One region of the Cupriavidus sp. FW306-01-F10A genome, then DNA from elsewhere that is predicted to be linked to it. Evidence: predicted binding sites of a transcription regulator. Region 1 holds the regulator's gene; the other holds the start of a gene.

Region 1 (7,296 bases):
CTGGCGGGTCTGGCTGGTGATCCTGACCCAGCTGATCTACTACGGCACGCCCTGGCTCCAATGGAATGACCGCCAGGCCGTGCTGTTTGACCTTGGCGAGCGCAAGTTCTACATCTTCGGGCTGGTGCTGTGGCCGCAAGACGTCATCTACCTGGCGGTGCTGCTGGTCATCTCGGCGCTGGCGCTGTTCCTGTTCACGGCGATCGCGGGGCGGCTGTTCTGCGGCTATGCCTGTCCGCAGACGGTCTACACCGAGATCTTCATGTGGATCGAGCGGCGGGTCGAAGGCGACCGCATCGCCCGCATCCGGCTCGACGGCGATCCGTGGAGCCTGCGCAAGTTCCGTCTCAAGGCGACCAAGCACTTCCTGTGGGTGCTGATTGCGCTCTGGACCGGCTTTACCTTCATCGGCTATTTCGCACCGATCCGCGAACTGGGCGGCGAGGTGCTCAGCCTGTCGCTGGGGCCGTGGCAGTCGTTCTGGATGCTGTTCTACGCGTTCGCCACCTGGGGCAATGCGGGCTTCATGCGCGAGCAGGTGTGCAAGTACATGTGCCCGTATGCGCGCTTCCAGAGCGTGATGGTGGATCGCGATACCTATGTCGTGACCTACGACGTCGGCCGCGGCGAGCCGCGCGGCAGCCGGTCGCGCAAGACCGACCACCACAAGGCGGGGCTTGGCGACTGCGTCAACTGCAGCATCTGCGTGCAGGTGTGCCCGACGGGCATCGATATCCGCGACGGCCTGCAGTACGAGTGCATCGGCTGCGGCGCCTGCATCGACGCCTGCGACCAGGTCATGGACAAGATGGCATATCCGCGCGGCCTGATCCGGTACACCTCGGAAAACGCGATGCGCAAGGGCTTGTCCGCGGCGGCATCGCGCAAGCGCCTGCTGCGCCCGCGCGTCGTTATCTATTCCGTGATCTGGGTGGCACTGCTGGCCGGGTTCATGGCTTCGATCGCGCTGCGCACGCCGCTGAAGGTCGACATCATCCGCGACCGTGGTGCGCTCGGCCGTGAAGTGGAAGGCCGCTGGATCGAGAATGTCTATCGCCTGCAGCTGATCAACACCACCGAAGCGCCGATGCAGATCAGCGTGCGCGCCGACAGCGACGAATTGAAGAACCTGACGGTGGAATACGACAAGCAGGCCGAATCGCTGGCGCCGACGTCCAACCGGTTGCTGCCGATCCGGATCCGCGTGCCGATCGAGGCCGCGGCGCAGGGCACGCACAAGATCAACGTGACAGTGACGAGCGAAGGCACGGAGCGGGGGCATGCCGAAATCCGGCAATCCACCAGTTTCATCGTGCCGCGCGATTTGTGAAGCTAGTCGTCAAGATGAAGGGGGCAAGATGAGTCAGCAAGGCAATCCGTGGTGGAAGGAGCCGTGGCCGTGGCTGTTGATGAGCGGCCCGCTGGTGGCGATGGTGGCGTGCGGCGTGACAATCTGGCTGGCATCCACGCATCCGGACATGCCGGTGCAGGGTGCAACGCGCCATGGCCTGGTGGTCGAGAAGGTCGACGCCGCGCCGCCCAAGGCTGCCGCTGTGAGGCAGCCATGAGGTTGCGCTGGCTGATGTGGGTACTCTGGCCGGCGTTCCTGATGGCTGGGTTTGCGACCGCGACGGTGTTTTCGGTGGTGGATCCCGGTGACCTGAACTTCTTCGGCCAGCCGATCGAAGCGTCCCGCGAATCGGTCTACACCATCGGCTTCCTGATGGCCTGGGTGTTCTGCGCGTTGTCCAGCGGACTGACGCTCTACACCATGCCGACGCGGCTCAGCGATACCGACGAACTGGAGTAAGCGGGCTGCCGTGAGGCCTGCGCTGTCATGGCCGGATGCGGCCATGACAGCGCCTTGGCCGCTTAGCAGGAGCGGCTGTAGAGTTGCTTGATGCCGTCGATGTCCACGAGCTTGACGTGGCGCTGGCGAATCTGGATCAGGCCGGCTTCGGCAAAGCGAGAGAACAGGCGGCTGACGGTTTCGAGCTTCAGGCCCAGGTAGCTGCCGATCTCTTCGCGGCTCATGCGCATCACGAACTCGGACGCCGAATAGCCGCGCGCCGACAGGCGCTCAGAGAGGTTGATCAGGAAGGCGGCAAGGCGTTCCTCGGCGCGCATCGAGCCCAGCGTGACCAGCATCAGTTGGTCATGCGTGATTTCCTTGCCCATCAGGCGCAGGAACTGCTGCTGCAGCGACGGCAGGTCTGCCGACAGCGATTGCAACTCGCTCATGCGGACCACGCAGACTTCGGTGTCCTCCAGCGCGGCGGCATCGGAGGCATGCTGCATCTCGCCCAGCCCGTCGAGACCGACAATTTCGCCGGGCAGGTGGAAGCCGGTAATCTGCGAGCGGCCGTCTTCAGTGGTGACGTGGGTCTTGAGCGTGCCAAAGCGCACGGCATAGACCGCGGTGAGCGGATCGCCCATGCGATACAGGGTTTCACCCTTGTGCACACGGATGCGTTCCTGAACCAGCGTGTCCATCTTGGCAAGGTCTTGCTGCGACATGCCGACCGGAAGGCACAGCTGCCCCATCGCACAGGTGGAGCAGCGGGGTGACATCTCGGTAATGGGAATGGAGGTGAGCAATTGGAACCTGCTAGAAATGGCAGCGAGGGCGCGATAAGGACATTTTACCGTGCGATGTGATGTGGTAGGGAGTGAGAATTGACATTTGGCGTACTGATCAGCGTTTTTCTGCTGGCTTTGCTGGGCGGGGTCCACTGCGCTGCCATGTGCGGCGGCGTGGCGCTGGCCGTGGAGCAACGCCGCGGGGCGGCGGCGACGATCAGTCTTGTGCCCAGCCGTGCCGCCTGGCTGGGCGAGTTGCTGATAATGCACCTGGGCCGGATCTCGACCTATATGCTGCTTGGGGCCGCGCTGGGCGCGGTCGGTGCTTCGGCGTGGAAGCTGGACTATCTGCCGGTGCAGCGCTGGCTGTTCGGCGCAGGCAGCGTCATGCTGCTGTGGTCGGGCTGGCGGTTGCTGCGCGGCAACACTTTTACCGTCGACTGGCTGGAGCGGCTGGCGGCGCGTGCCGGCGCAACGGTGGCGCGCCGGCTGGCTGGCGTGGCACGCGGCATGCCGTCGTTTGTGCGCGCACGCGGCGGCCTGGCGCGGCGATATGGCGTGGGCCTGGCGTGGGGACTGGTGCCGTGCGGCATGGTCTATGGGGCGCTCACGCTGGCGCTGCTGGCGGGAAATGCGGCGTCCGGCGCACTCGTGATGGGCGTGTTCGGGCTCGGCACACTGCCTAACCTGCTGGTGCTCTCCGGCCTGTCGGGCTATTTGCGTACGCTGTCGCGACGTCCCGGCGTGCGCCTGGGTGCCGGCCTGGCGGTGATGGCGTTCGGCGGCCTTGGCATTGCGCGAGCGGTGCTGTTGCCACATTCGCTGGCCGAGCATGGATTCTGCCTGGTGTTCTGAGGCGCCGGCGCCGCGCGGGCAACGGATGATGGTTGCAGGCGGGGGCGGGAATGCCATACAATCGCCAACATTGCGGTATCGCGCGGCGTCTTGTGAGCCGCGGTAAGCAGCGGGCGAGCAGCGCCAGGCGGCCTTCATACCAGAAGGCGAGTTCAGGGCAGGGGAAGCGGAAGGTTTTCGATGCCCGTCCCGTCCCCAAAGTCCATCCGGTTCAAAAGATCTGGTTCAAAAGTCCGGCTGGCACTGCGGTGTTGGCGATGCCGGCCTTGCTCCCGATACCCGTTTTTCTTGCGTCCGAGGCCTTCAGTTCGCTGACAGCGACGTCCGATATGTGCGGACGCGCTACGCAAGAGGTTCGCTGGCTGGCCCATAACGGCATGCGAACGATCTCCTGCCGGAACGCCCGGCAACTCGATGCAAAGATAGGGAAGTGCACGGCTTGGATGCAGCAGGTATCCGGCTAGCTGCGCAATGAGATGGCGGTGGCTTTCGCACCGCTGTATCCAAAATCTCCGGTGCCCCGGATCCGTCCGGGAGCAGGTGCAAAGACAGGCTGCACACCATCAACATGAATACCCAAGAGGCGAAGATCGTCCTCGAGACGGCGCTGATCTGCGCGCAGGAACCGCTGCGCGTCAATGATCTGCGGCGGCTGTTTGACGACGACGTCGGCGCAGACACCATCCGCGTGCTGCTTGATGAACTGCGCCAGGACTGGCGGCCGCGCGGCGTGGAACTGGTGGCGCTGGCCAGCGGCTGGCGCTTCCAGAGCCGGCCGGAAATGCGTGAATACCTGGATCGGCTGAATCCTGAAAAGCCGCCAAAATATTCGCGCGCGGTGATGGAAACACTGGCGATCATTGCCTACCGGCAGCCGGTGACCCGCGGCGATATCGAGGAAATCCGCGGCGTGACGGTCAGCACGGAAGTCATCAAGAAGCTTGAGGACCGCAGCTGGATCGAGGTGATCGGACACCGCGACGTGCCGGGCAGGCCGGCGCTGTATGCGACCACCAAGGCGTTCCTGGACGATCTTGGCCTGCGTACGCTGGATGAGCTGCCGCCGCTGGAAGATGCCCAGGCGCAGGCGCAGGCAACCCTGCTGGAACAGCAGGCCATCAATTTTGAAGACCTGGCTGCAAACAAGGCGGCCAGCGCCGACGAAGAGGCTTTTGCCGACCCCGCCGCGCACGCAGCGGATGTGGCTGAAGCATCCGTCGCAAACGAAGCCGAGACGACCGGCCCGGTCGACCAAGGCGCCAATGGCTTTGACGCGCAACCGCTGCAAGCTGCAGCCGACGATGCCGCCGAGGCCGCTTCCACCGAACCAGCCGCACCCAATCCGGACGGGGCGCGGGGCGATTTGCCGGACAACGGCACCCCGCCGCACCCGAGCGAGCACGACGAGCGCGTGCCGAACTGAACAACATGCAACATCCGATAGTGAATATCTTGTCTGATTCCGTTGAGCAAGACACCCGCAATGCGGGCGCACCCGCCGACACCGGCGCCGCAGAACCCGGATCGGGCAGCGAAGCCGCGCCCCGCCGCAAGGGGCTGCGCCGCGGGCTGAGGAACCTGGTCGCATCGCGCCGCCAGGCACAGGACCGCGGCGAGGGCGCCGAAGGCGCCGGCGGCCAGGCCGATGCCGGTGAAGCGGGCGCCGCACAGGCGGCGGGCGGTGCGCGCGCTGGCCAGCGTGGCCGCGGCAAGCGCAAGACGGGGCAGGGCGAGGGCGGCCAGGGTAGCCAGGGCGGCCAGGGCACCAGCAAGGCAGACAAGGTGGACCGCGCGGCCAGGGCCGAAGGCACCGACAAGCCCGAGCAGCCCGGCCGCAAGCGCAAGCCGGTCCAGCGCTCGGGCAAGGCGGCAGCGCCGGGCGAGGCGCAGGGCACCGGCGCGCGGCAGCAGGGCCGCCGCAAGGATGGCGGCAAGCCGCAGGCGCCCCGCAAGGGCCAGGGCGGCGGGGACAAGACCGCGGCGAGCAGCGAAGACCTGTTCCGCTTCGTGATCTCCGAGCAGTACGACAACGAAGACACCGTCATTCCGCGCACCAAGGCCAAGCCGGTGCGCGAGCTGTCGGCCGACGACGACGCGCCCAAGCTGCACAAGGTGCTGGCCGAGGGCGGGCTGGGCTCGCGCCGCGAGATGGAAGAACTGATCCTGCAGGGCCGCGTTTCGGTCAACGGCCTGCCGGCCCATATCGGCCAGCGCATCCTGCCGGCGGACCAGGTCCGCGTGAACGGCAAGCTGATCCACCGCAAGGTGTCGACCAAGCCGCCGCGCGTGCTGCTGTACCACAAGCCCGCCGGCGAGATCGTCAGCCAGTCCGATCCGGAAGGCCGTCCGACCGTGTTCGACAGCCTGCCGCGCATCAAGGCCGGCAAGTGGGTCGCAGTGGGCCGCCTGGACTTCAATACCGAAGGCCTGCTGATCTTCACCACCTCGGGTGACATTGCCAACCGTTTCATGCATCCGCGCTATGGCGTGGAGCGCGAGTACGCGGTGCGCACGCTGGGCGAGCTGGCCGAGGCCGACCGCCAGCGCCTGCTGCATGGCATCAAGCTCGATGACGGCGAGGCCAACTTCCTGCGTATTGCCGACGGCGGCGGCGAAGGCGTCAACCAGTGGTATCACGTGGCCCTGACCGAAGGCCGCAACCGTGAAGTGCGCCGCATGTTCGAGGCGGTCGGGCTGACCGTGTCGCGCCTGATCCGCACCCGCTACGGCCAGTTCCTGCTGCCGCGTGGCCTCAAGCGCGGCCGCTGGCAGGAAGTCGAGCCGAATGACGTCAAGGCGCTGATGGCCGGTGTCGGCCTGAAGGTGCCCGGCAAGGGCGAGCAGGCTCCCAAGGGCGCCACCAAGGTAGGCGGGCGCAAGCAGCGCACCGAAGCCGCGATTGCCGGCATGCCGATGCCCACGGGCATGGACGGCCTGCCGCGCTTCGACCAGGGCGGCGCCCGGGGCGGTAGCGGCGGCCGCAGCAGCCAGCCGGACCCGATGAAGACCTCGATGGGCTATATCACCCACGGGCCCACCTTGCTGACCTCGCACGCGGCCAACCTGGGCGGCGGGCGCGGCACTGGCGCACGCCAGGGGCGTGGTGGCGCCGGCATGGGCGGCATGGGTGGCATGCGCGGTCAGGGTGGCCAGGGTGGCCTGGGCGGCCAGGGTCAGGGCAAGCCGCGTCGCGGCGGCGGCGAAGCCAACGGCAATGTGATGCCGAAGGCGTCGAAACCGGGCGGCAACCGTTCCCCGCGCGGCGGTAGTGGCAGTGGCGGCGGCAACCGTGGTGGCAACCGCGGCGGCAACCGATAAGCGCTGATTGCGGCGCATGGCGGGCTGAACGCCTGCCGGCGCCGGATTCGGTGCGCGGAAATGTCTGGCTTTTGCCTTTTCGACATAATCCGCGTATAATTCAAGTCTATTCAAAAAGCCATCCTCGTCGAGGATGGGCGAATGATGGGCATTGCGCCCATTTTTTTTTGGTTCGCCCGTTTTTCGGTTCTCTCCGCTGGAGCGGGGGATGGCGGACAGGCAGGGCTGCAGCAGGGTCGTCCCGGACGGCACCGGCGGGTTTGCCTGCCACGGTGTTGATGGCCATTACTCGGGATAACAGTGCATCTGGCAGATTTGATCGAAACCACCCTAAGCGGCATGGGATATGAGCTGGTCGAGCTCGAGCGTGCCCCGGCCGGATTGCTGCGTGTCTATATCGATCAGCCTGAAACCGGCATTGCCATCGAGGATTGTGAAAAGGTGAGCCGCCAGCTCACCCACGTGTTCACGGTCGAGAACGTCGACTATGAACGCCTCGAGGTCTCGTCGCCCGGACTGGACCGGCCGCTGAAGAAGCTGGCG
Region 2 (7,296 bases), on a different contig from region 1:
GGTGCCGAACTCGTCGCGGCTTTCCACCGGCAGGCGCAGCGAGAACTCGCGCGCGGCCATGCGCCGCAGGCCGTCCTGCAGCCGCAGCACCGGCAGGATGATCCACAGGTAGAGCAGGTAGATCACGGCCACGGTGCCGACGCAGGCCATTGCCGCCAGCGCGATCTGCGACAAGCGCAGCCAGTCGGTCTTGCGCGCGCTGTCATGCTCGATCATGCCGACCAGGCGATCGGCCTGCGCGACGAAGCCGGGCAGTGCGGCGATATAGCGTGCCGGGACGGCGGCGTCGCCCGTTCCGGCTACCGCCAGCGGGCGCAGCCGTTGTTGCCAGCCCTGCGTGACGCGGGTCATCTGGGCATGGATGGCGGGTTCGTCCGGCAGGAACAGCGGGCGCGCCGCGTCGCCTTTCCTGAGCAGGGCCAGCGTGGCGTCCAGCGCCTGCACCTGCTCGGCCAGTGCATTGTCCTGGCCTGCCTGTGCCAGCGTCAGTTCGATCGCCACGCGGTTGGCGCGCATGCGCAGGCTGCCGGCGTCATTGATGGCGGCCCCCGCGCCTTCCAGCTTCCATGACAGCCACAGCGTGCCGGCAATCATGCCCAGCACCACCAGCAGCACGGCCAGCGAGAGCGAGATGATGCGGGTGGAGAGGCGGTCGCGCAGCGCCGGCAGGCCGGCAGCGCGGGAGTCCGCCGCGGCGCTGGCGGCTGGAGGATCGGTTCGGAACATGGCGGTATCGGGGGCTACCAGTCGGGGGAAGCCGGGTGGTGGCCCGGCGGCCGGCGCGTGCATGGCTGCGCGCTGGCATCGAGGGCAATTTTCCCTGCGCAGCACGCGGGGCTTCCTGCGCAAGATCAAGAAAACCCGGCTTCGGCGTCTGGCATGTGCGGCCGGCGGCGCATCGGCTTGTCAATTGCGGGGAATGCCGCCCACACACCAGGCCTGTCACGTCGTGACATATCGCTCCCACCGCATGGCGCGGGGATACATCGTCGGACTTGGCTGCGGTCAAATCCCCACCACCTGGCCTGGCGTAGTGTCCTGTTCCGCAGAACAGGACACGAGCATCCGGTCAACATGGATGGGAGAAGCGCTTGAAGGCAGCCAGTTTCGACTACGAACGCGCCCCGCGCCTGGCAGCGGTGTTCGGCTGCCTGATGCCGGCGCCGTGGCTTGGCGCCGCGGCCGGGGTATTGCTTGCTGCCGGTCCCCCCGGCGGCTTGCCGGACCGCTTTGCGCCACTGGCGCTGGTGGCGGTCCATGTGCTGGCGCTGGGCATGCTGCTGCCGGTCATGGTGGGCGCGCTGTTCCAGATGATGCCGGTGGTGGCCGGCGTGGCCGTGCCGGGTGCGGGGCTGCTTGCGCCGTTCATGGCCGCGGCCGGCGCGGGCGTGGCCACCGCCCTGGCCATCGGCCTGCTCGGCGGCGAACCTGTGGCGATGCAGGCGGCGGCGGCCGTGGCGGTGATCCTGTTGCTGGCCGGCGCCATTCTGCTGGCTGCGGGCCGGCGCGTGGCCGCAGTGGATGCCACCACGCGCACCCTTGCCGGCATCGGCGCGCCGCTGATGGTCGCGGTGCTGTGCGGCATGGTGCTGGCCGGCGCCTTCGGCGGCTGGTGGCGCGTGCCGGTGGCGCGCTGGCTCGGCCTGCATATGGCGTGGGCGCTGGGCGGCTGGCTGGCCGCGCTGGTGACCGGCGTGGCCACCACTGTGCTGCCGATGTTCTGGCAGACGCCGCGCCTGCCGGCGGCGATCGGGCGCTGGCTGCCCATGGCGCACTGGTTGCCGCTGGCGCTGTTCAGCGCCGCGGCAATGCTGTGGCCGGATCACCGGGCACTGGCGCATGGCGTGCTGCTCGTGTGGCTGGCGTTCGTGGCGGTGGTGGGCGCATGCGGGCTGGCCGGCACGCTGTGCGCGCGGCGGCGCCATGATCCGCTGTGGCTGCTCTGGCCGGTGGCATGCGCCAGCATGGCAGGCGCAGCGCTGCTGGGGGCCGCGGCCGTGGTGCTGCCCGCCACCGGGCTGCCGCTGGCATGGTGGGCCGGCACCATGGCGCTGGTCGGCGTGGGCGTGCTGCCGGTCACGGCCATGCTCGGCAAGATCGTGCCGTTCCTGGCCTGGCTGCACCTGCGCCGGCTGCTGCCGCCGCGCGCGCGGGTGCCGGCCATGCAGGCCATCATCGTGCCGGGCCGGCAACGGCGGCAGGCATGGCTGCTGCTGGCTGCCTACGTCCTGCTGCTGGCGGTGCCGCTGGCGCCGGCGCCGCTGGCCCGCGCTGGCGGCGTGCTGCTGGCGGGGGCCAATGCGTGGCTGGGGTGGCAACTGCTGGGAGCGTTGCGATGCATGCGGGAGATGAGGAAGCGCGGCGGATTACCGCCGCGCATTGCTGACAAGGTTCCCATGCCGCCGGTTTGCTCCCCTCTCCCGCCTGCGGGAGAGGGGCCGGGGGAGAGAGCAGGCGCCGGCATACCGACGCGCCTCACTTCGTAGACACTCCGGCCTTCTCCCCCACCCCTCTCCCGCAAGCGGGCGAGGGGAGCCTTGTTCGCGCGGCGTTGGCTACGGCACGCACAACAGGCATGCGTCAGGCTGGTGTCGGGGCTTGGGTCAGCCCCGCAGGCTTTTCCCCCGTCAACAGGTAATGCATCAGCTCCGCCACCGGCCGGATCGCCTCGCCGAAGGGCAACGCACCCCGGCCGCGGAAGAACAGGCCGCGCTCCACGTCGCCGCGCACGGCCTGCGCCAGCTTCAGGTCGATGCAGAACTGGCCGATGCGGGCAATGCCGTCGCGCAGCCCGCACGCCTGCAGGCAGTCGAAGCCTTCCAGGCACTCACGCGGCTTGGCGCGGCGCTGCAACCGCGACTCGCTCGACAGGTAGCGCGACAGCCACGGCGTCAGCACCGCGCGCGCGGGCAGCCCGGCCACGCTGGTGAACTCGCGCAGGGTCTCGGGCCGCGCCGTGGCCAGCACCTGCTTGAAGGCCGGGTGGGCATCGCATTCCTCGGTCACGGCGAAGGCCGTGCCCAGCTGCACCGCGGCGGCGCCCTCGCCCAGCCAGTGGCGCACCTTGGCATGGCTGTCGATGCCGCCGGCCAGGATCAGCGGAATGCTGTCCCAGGCCAGCCCGAGCTGCGCAAACAGCTCGCGGCATTCGGCCAGCACGCGCGAAAACGAGAAGCGCGGCTCTGACAGGTCCTGGATGGTGGCCGCGCCCAGGTGGCCGCCGGCATGCGCCGGATGCTCGACCACGATGGCATCGGGCAGGCGGCCCTTCTTCATCCAGCGGCGCAGCACCAGGCCGATGCCGCGCGCCTCGGACAGGATCGGGATCAGCGCCACCCTGGGGTGGCTGGCGGTCAGCTCGGGCAGGTCCAGCGGCAGGCCGGCGCCCATGACGATGGCATCGGCGCCGCTTTCACAGGATTGCCGCACCAGCGCGGCGTGCGAGCCCACCGCCTTCATCACGTTGACGGCGATCAGCCCGCGGCCCTCGGATGCCGTGCGCGCGGCACGGATCTCGCGATCCAGCGCTTCGAGGTTGGCGGCTTCGATGGCGGGCTTGTCACGGCTGCCGCGGGTGCGTTCCATCAGGTCGGGGTGGTGGTGGCGCAGGTCGATGCTGGCGATGGTGCCGACGCCGTTCTCGCGCGCGACGGCGCCGGCCAGCCGGTGGGCCGAGATGCCGATGCCCATGCCGCCCTGCACGATGGGCAGCAGGCGGCGGCCGGCCAGCTTGAGCCAGGGTTGATTCATAAAATCTCCGGAAGAGGATGGGCGCGGGGCCGGCGTGCGGCCAGCCGCGTGGATGACCGGGCAAGCGTGGCACAGCGGCACGGGCCGGCGTTTGCCGCAGGTCAAGCGCGCGGTGGTGGCCTGCCATCGGCCTACGCCAACCGGCATAGGCCAACGCGGGCGGTGTGCCGTTGGCGTGGGTTTGCGCGCGGTCAAGCCCCTGCTGCAAGCGCTTGGCTAGCATCGGCCGCTGTCTTCATCTTCGCGCCGCCGCCGGCGCCATCACCGATGACCCCTGCCTCCCCAGCCCCATCCACCGCGGCGAACGTGCCGCGCCGGCCCCAGCTCGTTGCGCCCGCCGGTTCGCTGGCGGCCCTGCGCATGGCGCTGCAGCACGGCGCCGACGCGGTCTACCTGGGCCTGCGTGATGCCACCAACGCGCGCAACTTCGGCGGCCTGAACTTTACCGAGGCCGACATCCGCACCGGCGTGGCCGAAGCCCACGCGCGCGGCGCCGAGGTGCTGTTCGCGATCAACACCTTTGCCCAGATGGGCGCGGTGGCCCAATGGCAGCGCGCGGTCGATGCGGCGGCGGACCTTGGCGCCGACGCGGTCATCATGGCCGACGCCGGCCTGATGGGCTATGCCTGCGAGCGCCATCCGGGGTTGCGGCTGCACCTGTCGGTGCAGGGTTCGGCCACGCATGCCGACGCCATCGAGCTGATGCGCGAGCGCTTCCATATCCGCCGCGTGGTGCTGCCGCGCGTGCTGTCGCTGGCGCAGATCGGCAAGCTGGCGCGCCAGACCAGCGTGGAGCTGGAGGTGTTCGGCTTCGGCAGCCTGTGCGTGATGGCCGAGGGGCGCTGCCTGCTGTCCTCCTACGCCACCGGCGACTCGCCCAACAACAAGGGCGTCTGCTCGCCCGCGCACGCGGTGCGCTGGACCGAGCAGGACGGGACCATGCAGGCGCGGCTGTCGGGCATCCTGATCGACAGCTATGCGCCGGGCGAGCCGGCCGGCTATCCCACGCTGTGCAAGGGCCGCTTCGAGGTGGAGGGCGAGCGCGGCTACGTGCTGGAAGAGCCCACCAGCCTCAATGCGCTGTCGCTGCTGCCGGCGCTGATCGACATGGGCATCGCTGCCATCAAAATCGAAGGCCGGCAGCGCAGCCCGCGCTATGTGGGCGATGTGGTCGGCGTGCTGCGCGCGGCCATCGACGCGGCCTGCGCCGATCCGGCGCGCTTCGTGCCGCGGCAAGAGTGGCAGAGCACGCTGGGGCGCCATGCCGAAGGCGACCAGGTCACGCAAGGCGCCTACGACCGGCCGTGGCGGTGACACCCATGACATCGATCTGCCTTGAACCGGCCATGACGGAGCTTCCCATGCCAGAGATTGCCGCGGCCGCGATGCCGCAAACCATAGCGATGCCCGACTTCGGCATCGCCCTGGGCCCACTGCTGTACTACTGGCCGCGCGAGGCCGTGATGCAGTTCTATGCGTCGGTCGCCGATGCGCCGGTCGACCGCGTCTATCTCGGCGAGACCGTCTGTACGCGCCGCCATGAAGTCCGCCATGCGCAATGGCTGGAGATTGCGCAGATGCTGCGCGATGCCGGCAAGGAGGTGGTGCTGTCGACGCCGGTGCTGGTGGAGTCCGACACCGATATCGCCTGGATGCGGCGCGCCTGCGCGCAGGACGACTACCTGGTCGAGGCCAACGATCTGGGCGCGGTGCGCTGCATGGCAGGGCGGCCCTTTGTCGGCGGCCCCCACCTCAATGTCTACCACGCCGATACGCTGGCGTGGCTGGCCGGGCTGGGCGCGGCCGGCTGCGTCGCGCCGGTGGAGATGGATGGCGGAACGCTGGCCGCGCTGGCAGCGGCGCGCCCCACCGGCATGCGCCTGGAAGCCTTTGTCTGGGGCCGGCTGCCGCTGGCGTTCTCGGCGCGCTGCTTTACGGCGCGCCACCATCGCCTGCGCAAGGACAGTTGCGAGTTCCGCTGCATGGATTATCCCGACGGCCTGGTGGCCGCCACCGGCGAGGGGCAGGCGTTCTTCACGCTCAACGGCGTGCAGACGCAGAGCGCCACCTGCCTGGACCTGTGCGCAGAGGCGTTGGCGATGGCGCGCATGGGCGTGGGGATGCTGCGTGTGAGTCCGCACTCATCCGGCACGCTGCAGGTGGTGCAACAGCTCGCGGCGATTCGTGCTGGTGAACAGGCACCCGCTGGCAGCGGCATCACCCCGGCCGGCGCCCAGCCCTGCAACGGCTACTGGCACGGCAGCGCGGGCATCGCCTGGGAGGCCCGGGCATGAGCGCGCTGCACAAGCTGATCGCGGGCGTGCACCGGCGCATGCCCGCCCGTGCCAGGGCGCTGCCGCTGATGGCGGCGCTGGAGCTGGCGCGCCGGGCGGGATGGCTGGAGCCACCGGCCGCACTGGACGGACACGCCTTCCTGCTGACGGTGCAGGACCTTGGGCTGGCCGTGCCGTTCCGCTGCGAAGGCGGGCGCTTTCGTGCCGCGGCAGCGGACGCCGAGCCTGAGCTGACGCTGCGCGCCTGCGCGGTCGACTACCTGCGCCTGCTGGGCGGCGAGGCCGATACCGACACGCTGTTCTTCCAGCGCCGGCTGGTGATCAGCGGCGATACCGCGCTGGGCCTGGAGGTCAAGTACTGGCTCGACGCCGCGCCGCGGCCCGCATGGGTCAGCCAGGCGGCGGCGCGGCTGGTGGCCTTGCACGGCGCCACCGTGGGGCGGGCAGGTGCGGCGTCGTAGCCGTACCGCTCAGGCGTCGCCGTCCAGCATGAAGCGGTTGCGTCCCGCGCGCTTGGCCCGGTACATCGCGCTGTCGGCGCGGTGCAGCAGCGGCTCCAGCCGCGGCGCTTCCGGCACGGTCCAGACCGCGCCCACGCTGATGGTGACCACCGGCTGCACCGGCGTGCCGTTGTGCGCGATGCCGAGATCGCGCACAACGGCCACCATGCGGCGCGCCACGTCACGGGTCTCTTCACGCGTGGCGCCGGGCAGCACCGCCGCGAATTCCTCGCCGCCCAGACGGGCGCAGAACTGCTCGCCGGACAGCGTGCGGGCCAGGGCGCCGGCAATCTGCCGCAGGCAGTCGTCGCCGGCCACGTGGCCATGCAGGTCGTTGTATTGCTTGAACTGGTCCACATCCAGGATCAGCAGGCCCAGCGCCTGGTTGCGCTCGCACGCCCGGGTCACGGCCGCGATCGACTCGCGCTGGAAGTAGCGCCGGTTGCGGATGCCGGTCAGGGCGTCGATGTCCAGGTCGGCCTGCACCTGCCACAACTGCTCCTCGGTCTGGCCGAGCCGCGCGGTCAGGGCCAGCTCGCGCGACTGGAAGCGGCTGATGTCGCGCAAAAACAGCAGGCTGCCGATCTGCCTGCCGTCCAGGCGGGCGACACGCTCCACGGTGAGCTCGAAGGGCGCGCCCGGCGGCACGAAGGGCGTGGCCGCGAGGCTGGCAGTCTCGGCAGGCGAGTGCTGCAGCGCGGCTTCCCAGCCGGAGGGCAGGGGGTCGCCGCGGCGCAGGGCCGGCCAAAGCT

Evidence for each region. Region 1 encodes FNR, which switches genes on or off when oxygen is low (the NO sensors DNR and NnrR bind a similar motif). Its sites were predicted from a motif close to TTGATNNNNATCAA; they were not measured.
Region 2: ubiU (ubiquinone anaerobic biosynthesis protein UbiU) is a predicted target of FNR. The motif match lies at 3,842-3,855, and genes of this name have one in related genera.

What each region holds. Positions count from the first base shown of each region.
Region 1 is NZ_JBYSYA010000008.1:201,012-208,307, reverse strand. It holds gene ccoG (cytochrome c oxidase accessory protein CcoG) at 1-1,330, shown strand, start outside; gene AC3WLF_RS14620 (hypothetical protein) at 1,359-1,568, shown strand; gene AC3WLF_RS14615 (hypothetical protein) at 1,565-1,810, shown strand; gene fnr (fumarate/nitrate reduction transcriptional regulator Fnr) at 1,873-2,598, opposite strand; gene AC3WLF_RS14605 (sulfite exporter TauE/SafE family protein) at 2,677-3,435, shown strand; gene scpB (SMC-Scp complex subunit ScpB) at 4,004-4,858, shown strand; gene rluB (23S rRNA pseudouridine(2605) synthase RluB) at 4,864-6,753, shown strand; gene rimP (ribosome maturation factor RimP) at 7,054-7,296, shown strand, end outside.
Region 2 is NZ_JBYSYA010000029.1:18,161-25,456, reverse strand. It holds gene AC3WLF_RS27885 (type IV pili methyl-accepting chemotaxis transducer N-terminal domain-containing protein) at 1-726, opposite strand, end outside; gene AC3WLF_RS27880 (hypothetical protein) at 1,092-2,486, shown strand; gene AC3WLF_RS27875 (NAD(P)H-dependent flavin oxidoreductase) at 2,581-3,750, opposite strand; gene ubiU (ubiquinone anaerobic biosynthesis protein UbiU) at 4,018-5,064, shown strand; gene AC3WLF_RS27865 (U32 family peptidase) at 5,112-6,044, shown strand; gene ubiT (ubiquinone anaerobic biosynthesis accessory factor UbiT) at 6,041-6,505, shown strand; gene AC3WLF_RS27855 (histidine kinase N-terminal 7TM domain-containing protein) at 6,515-7,296, opposite strand, start outside.